2 linked regions of the Chlorobaculum parvum NCIB 8327 genome follow. The protein of the gene in region 1 interacts with the protein of each later gene in a pairwise test. Links are inferred from orthologs where the notes say so. Each region holds a gene or a part of one and is shown in the gene's direction. Other genes may lie near its edges. The genes, in order: CPAR_RS05110 and groL.

Region 1 (3,165 bases):
AGCGTGACGAAGAACATCCGCTCGTTTTCCGAAAGGTGGGCCAGCGAGAAGATTCCGAGGCGAGGCTTGGCATCGGCGGTGTACAGCATGGTGCCGATGTCGAGCGGTTCGCCGTCAAGCCAGCTCTGGAACGACGGCGAGGCGAGCAGGGCATTGAAGGTCATGGCGAGTTCGAAGCGCTCTTTTTCGGGGTAGAAAGTGTTGACGTCGAACACGCCGACCTGTCGCATCGGCGGGTTCTGGATGGAGCCGATCAGCGAGACCAGATCGAGGTCGGTGCCCGCTCGCCAGAAATGCTCGAAGATTCCGGAGAGCAGAATCGATTCGCGGCTTTTGACCGGATCGCCATCGATGCCGACGAGGCCGAGCAGGGCGCTGACCGTTCCGGCGATGCGTTCACGGATCGCCTCAGCTTCTGCGGTGAAATCGAGCTTGGGAGCGGCAAGGCTGCCGAGAATGTTTACCGGAATCCCGGCATCGGAGCCAGGGGTATAGATGGTAAGCTCCGCCGAATCCTTGAGTTGACGAATGCGATCAGGAGTGATTCCCCAGTCAGCCAGACCGTTTTTCCACATCGAGGCAGTATCCGCGGCAAGCTCTTCGGGGCTTTTGCCTTTGCGACGCGCCTCGTCCTGATCGACCCACGGCAGGAAATCTTCGGGCGAGAGGTTGGGGAACTGCAAAAGCAGGTTGGTCATGTCGCCCTTTGGGTCGACGAGGATCACCGGCACCTTGTCGAGCGCTGCTTCTTCAAGCAGGTCGATGCAGAGGCCGGTTTTGCCGCTGCCGGTCATGCCGACGCAGACCGCGTGGGTGGTCAGGTCGCGGGCATCGTAATGCACCGGTTGCTCAAGACGTGCGCCCGACTTGAGGTCGTATTCAGCGCCGAGGTAAAAGGAGCCAAGCCGTTCTTCGGGAGCTTTCATCATGTGCGGGGGTGGTTTTGATGGGCGATCCATTGATTTAGTAAATAAGAAAATAAGTTCCGATCTTTTCAACAATCCTTTTTACCCAAGGGCAGGCTAAAAACAGAAATCACCGATGATAAAACTCCTTGAACTCAGAGACCTTTCGTTCGGCTACGACAAAGGTGGACCGCCGGTTTTCGAGCATCTTTCCCTTGAGGTGCGATCCGGCGAGCTGCTCGTCATCAAGGGGGCATCGGGAAGCGGCAAGTCAACCCTGTTACGACTCATCTGCCGGCTGAACACGCCTCGCTCCGGGTCGATTCTTTTCAAGGGCGAGAACACAAGCGGAATGAAGCCCTCTTCGCTTCGCTCGATGGTGACCTATGTGCCGCAGATTCCGCAGATGATCGATGGCTCGATTCGCGACAACCTGCTTCTTCCGTTCACCTTTGTACAGGGCCAGCGTAAAACGGCACCGGATGACCAAACGCTTGAGCGGATGCTCGAAGCCTTCTATCTGAACGGCGTCACGCTTGCGCAATCGGCAAACAAGCTGTCGGTCGGTCAGAAACAGCGCCTGTCGATCATGCGCGCGATTCTCACCGAGCCCGATGTGCTGCTGCTCGACGAACCGACCTCGGCGCTCGATGCCGAAAGCGCGACGATGGTTTTTTCGATCATCGAACGACTCAACACCGAGGAGGGCAAAACTGTGCTCATCGTTACGCATAGCGACTACCAGCCAGACGTTCCGCAGGCACGAAGCTGCACCTTCCGCAACGGAAACCTTGAATGCGCATGAACCCGATCATAGAAATTTCCATCCCGCAGCTGCTGCTTGCGCTGCTCTTTATCCTCGTTGCGCAGGCAACCTCGTTCATCCACAAGCTCGGGCTGAACAAGGACATCACCATCGGAACGATCCGCACGGTCTCTCAGCTCTTCGTTATGGGGTACGCCCTGACCTTCATCTTTGGCGCCAACAATCCGTGGCTGACGGTCGGCATCTTTGTTGTCATGGTCTTCTCGGCGGTGTTCATCGTGCGGGGGAGGGTGAAGGAGAAGCAGATCGCCTACGAAGTGCCGACTTTTTTGACGATGGTATCAAGCTACTTTCTGACGGCGCTTTTCGTCTCGTGGCTGGTGATCGGCGTGCACCCGTGGTGGGATCCGCGCTACTTCATTCCGACGGCGGGCATGGTGATAGGCAACTCGATGTCCGCGCTCGCGATCTCCATCGAGCGGCTTTTCTCGCAGATGCGCCAGCAGCGCGAGCTGGTGGAGATGAAACTCTGCCTCGGCGCGAACTTCAAGGAGGCGAGCCGCGACATCTTCAAAGGAGCGGTCAAGGCGGGTATGATTCCCTCGATCAACGCCATGATGGGCGTCGGCCTTGTGTTCATCCCCGGCATGATGTCCGGCCAGATCCTCGCAGGGGCCGACCCACTTATCGCCATCCGCTACCAGATCGTCGTCATGTTCATGCTCGTCGGCTCCACCGCTATGAGCACCATCATCGTGACGCTCATCATCCGCCGCCGTTGCTTCGGAAAAAGCGAAGAGCTGGTTGTGTCGGCGGACTAAATAGGGGAATGGCGAAGCCGTTGACTTTATAACGTATTACAACGCTCATCAACTTGCATTTTCTGCAGCCTCAACTTCTCTGTTTGCAGCTCGTTCACACAACATCTCAATTCCCATAGCGATCACCAAGCAGCATCGCTCCTTACCGATCGAAAAATCCATATCCACAAAGTCGAGATGGATATCCGTTTGGCGGATCTCTTCGATTATTTTGATCGATGGCTGTTTTTTAATGCTTGCGATTTGATAACTTCATAAGTGAGAAAATTATTTTTTTCACAGCTTCTCTATTCTGGTTGCGGAACGGATGAGTATTTAGCTCCCAGGCTTTCGTATGCAGAATTAACCTTCCATTTAACAAGAGTTTCCATAACTCTTTTCTCAAGACTCCGTAACGCCCTTGCTCTGAGAAGGGCTTGTTGTCTTCAGCGCAAAAAATACCCGGCTTGAATTTCAGGCTGGTTTTTTCCAGTACTCAAACATCAAACTTCGTTCATCAAACGGTTTTAACTGTCTCTTGAGGTTGATTTGAGCGCATGGCCATTTTTGCTTGATTTGTGCGCCTGATCGGTAGTTGACTGAGACTTCTCTCAACAATCAAAGGAGGTCTATCATGAAGTTTGTCAGAAAGTGTGGACTCATCATTTGTCTGCTGCTTATGTCAGCGGGCACG
Region 2 (3,317 bases), 370 kb from region 1 along the record:
AGGCGAGTGCTACAATTTCAGAGAGGATTTCATGATTGGCCTTGTCGGCCTCGGTCGCGACGTCATCCCTGATTTTCGAAGAGAGGCTGTCCAGCTTTTCAAGCGCGACTTTGCCGATGGTGCCGAGCATTTCAGAATCTTGTTTGTTGCGGTCGTCCGGAGTCATAACTAATGGGTTCGATTTGCAGGCTTTTGCTGTATTTCGTGATGAAAAAGTATTTGCGGTCTGAAAATCTTTTTTTATAATGGATTCAGCTTTTAGCACTCTCGTTAGGTGAGTGCTAAACAGTGGCCCGAACCAGAAGTTCGGGGAAAATCTGACTTGAAAAGAAGTACAGACGATTCAATATAAACTCAAACGAGAAAGAAGACAATGAACTTGAAACCATTAGCTGATCGAGTTATTGTTAAGCCCGCACCGGCTGAGGAAAAAACCAAGGGTGGTCTCTACATCCCCGATACCGGTAAGGAAAAGCCTCAGTATGGCGAGGTTGTCGCCGTTGGCGAAGGCAAAGTGGCAGACAACGGCCAGCTTGTCCAGATGCAGGTCAAAGTCGGAGACAAAGTCCTGTATGGCAAATACTCCGGCACCGAAGTTCAGGTCGAAGCTGAGGATTACCTCATCATGCGTGAGTCTGACATTTTTGCGATTCTTGGCTGATCAATTCACCGTACAGTATTTACTAAATCCTAAAGGAGGAACGCTTTACAATGGCTGCTAAAGATATTCTCTTTGATTCCGACGCACGCGCCAAACTCAAGGTCGGCGTCGATAAACTCGCCAACGCCGTGAAAGTCACGCTTGGCCCAGCCGGTCGCAACGTGTTGATCGACAAAAAATTCGGTGCTCCCACCTCCACCAAAGACGGTGTGACCGTCGCCAAGGAGATCGAGCTCGAAGATGCATTCGAGAACATGGGCGCACAGATGGTTCGCGAAGTGGCTTCCAAGACCAGCGACGTTGCTGGTGACGGTACCACCACCGCTACCGTGCTTGCCCAGGCCATCTACCGTGAGGGTCTGAAGAACGTCGCCGCTGGCGCACGTCCGATCGACCTGAAGCGTGGCATCGACCGCGCCGTGAAGGAGGTTGTCGCTGAGCTTCGCAGCATCAGCCGCAACATCTCCGGCAAGAAAGAGATCGCCCAGGTCGGCACCATTTCGGCCAACAACGATCCTGAAATCGGTGAGCTGATCGCCGAGGCGATGGACAAAGTCGGTAAGGACGGCGTCATCACTGTCGAAGAGGCCAAGGGCATGGACACCGAGCTGAAGGTTGTCGAAGGTATGCAGTTTGATCGCGGCTACCTCTCTCCCTACTTTGTGACCAATCCCGAGACCATGGAAGCCGAGCTCGAAGAGGCTCTCATCCTGATCTACGACAAGAAGATCAGCAACATGAAAGAGCTGCTTCCGATTCTCGAAAAATCTGCCCAGTCCGGTCGTCCGTTGCTCATTATCGCCGAGGACATCGAGGGCGAGGCGCTGGCCACCATCGTGGTCAACAAGCTCCGTGGCACTCTGAAAGTCGCTGCCGTCAAGGCTCCGGGCTTCGGTGACCGCCGCAAGGCCATGCTCGAAGATATCGCCATCCTCACCGGTGGTACCGTTATCTCCGAAGAGAAGGGCTACAAACTTGAGAATGCTACCATGGCCTATCTCGGTCAGGCTTCCCGCGTCAACATCGACAAGGACAATACCACCATCGTCGAAGGCAAAGGCAAGCAGGAAGAGATCACGGCCCGCATCAACGAGATCAAAGGCCAGATCGAGAAATCGACCTCCGATTACGACACCGAGAAGCTCCAGGAACGCCTGGCCAAGCTCTCCGGCGGTGTTGCCGTGCTGAACATCGGCGCATCGACCGAAGTCGAGATGAAAGAGAAGAAAGCTCGCGTCGAAGATGCTCTGCACGCAACCCGTGCAGCGGTTCAGGAAGGTATCGTCGCAGGTGGCGGCGTCGCTCTGATCCGTGCCATCAAAGGCCTGGAGCGCGCAACTGCTGACAACGACGACCAGAAGACCGGTATCGACATCATTCGTCGCGCACTCGAAGAGCCGCTCCGCCAGATCGTTGCCAATACCGGCACGACCGATGGCGCTGTGGTGCTTGAGAAAGTCCGCAGCGGTGAAGGCGATTACGGCTTCAACGCCCGTACCGAAGAGTACGAAAACCTGGTGGACGCCGGTGTGGTCGATCCGACCAAGGTGACCCGTAGCGCGCTCGAGAACGCCGCTTCGGTTGCCAGCATCCTCCTCACCACTGAGGCTGCCATCACCGATCTTCCGGAAGACAAAGCTGACATGCCGGCAATGCCTCCGGGCGGCATGGGTGGCATGGGCGGTATGTACTGATCCCCCGATTGCTCATAGCAACAAAAAAAGGCCTGCGAAAGCGGGCCTTTTTTTGTTGCGTATTGTGGTTGTTGGGGGGCTCAGCTCAGCATCGCTTTTATCGTGGCGGTGAATTCTCGCATCTTAAACGGTTTGCTGATGAAACGCTCGTTTTCAGCAAGCTCATTAAGGTTTGTCAGATCCTTTGAGAAGCCCGACATGAAAATCGTTTTCAGGTGAGGTAATATGGAGATAAGTTTTTTTGAAAGTTCTTGTCCGCTCATCTCTGGCATGACTACATCAGTTAGCAGCAGATCGACTCTTGTCTCTGAGTTTGTTACGATGTTGATTGCCTCTTGTGCTGAAGTTGTAGAAAGAACACGGTAGTTGTTTTTCTCAAGCACTGTTTTAACAATGTAAAGAATGGTCCCATTATCATCGACTACGAGTATCGTTTGCTTATCATCAGGACTAGCGACATCTTTCGGGGTTATCTTTTTGTCTGGCTCGATTTTGTTTTCGACAACGGGCAGATAAATTGTAAAGCGGCTTCCATTGCCTGGATTGCTTTGGCAGTTAAGATAGCCCTTGTTCTGCTTTACAATACCATAAACGGTTGATAGTCCCAATCCAGAGCCTTTTCCGACGTCTTTGGTGGTGAAAAAAGGGTCGAAAATTTGGGACATTACTTTTTCGTCCATTCCGCAGCCTGTGTCGATTACTGAAATCATGGCAAATAATCCAGGTGTCTGGCAAGGATGATCGGAATAGCAATCGGAGGGTTTAACCCTGACGGTGGCTGTTTCTATCCTGACGGTACCAGTGTCGGTAATGGCGTCGCGTGCGTTTTCGCACAGGCTTATCATTATCTGATCGAGCTGTAAGGGATCAATCAGAATCTTTGCGTCATGACTGTCGGGGTGCCACTCCAGATTCAGTTGCTCCCCGATTAGCTTCCTCAGGTAGGGTAGCTTGGTGAGAAG

Evidence for each region.
Region 2: the proteins of CPAR_RS05110 (region 1) and groL interact in binary tests that used the Escherichia coli proteins (3 or more experiments, as listed by UniProt). The link is inferred for Chlorobaculum parvum NCIB 8327 from one-to-one orthologs.

What each region holds. Positions count from the first base shown.
Region 1 is NC_011027.1:1,107,485-1,110,649, forward strand. Bases 32-2,875 are described here. They hold CPAR_RS05110 (ABC transporter ATP-binding protein), read left to right. Parts: upstream 32-1,041; coding sequence 1,042-1,710; downstream 1,711-2,875. Other genes in these bases: CPAR_RS05105 (ATP-binding protein), read right to left, coding at 32-926; CPAR_RS05115 (ABC transporter permease), read left to right, coding at 1,707-2,492. Outside these bases: more of CPAR_RS05105, read right to left, coding at 1-31; CPAR_RS05120 (hypothetical protein), read left to right, coding at 3,106-3,165. UniProt on the Escherichia coli protein: Part of the ABC transporter complex FetAB, which is probably involved in iron export and enhances resistance to H(2)O(2)-mediated oxidative stress. Probably responsible for energy coupling to the transport system.
Region 2 is NC_011027.1:1,480,493-1,483,809, reverse strand. The notes cover bases 38-3,033. They hold groL (chaperonin GroEL), read left to right. Parts: upstream 38-711; coding sequence 712-2,355; downstream 2,356-3,033. Other genes in these bases: CPAR_RS06920 (GAF domain-containing protein), read right to left, coding at 2,436-3,033; groES (co-chaperone GroES), read left to right, coding at 374-661; CPAR_RS06935 (hypothetical protein), read right to left, coding at 38-166. In the rest of the region: more of CPAR_RS06935, read right to left, coding at 1-37; more of CPAR_RS06920, read right to left, coding at 3,034-3,317.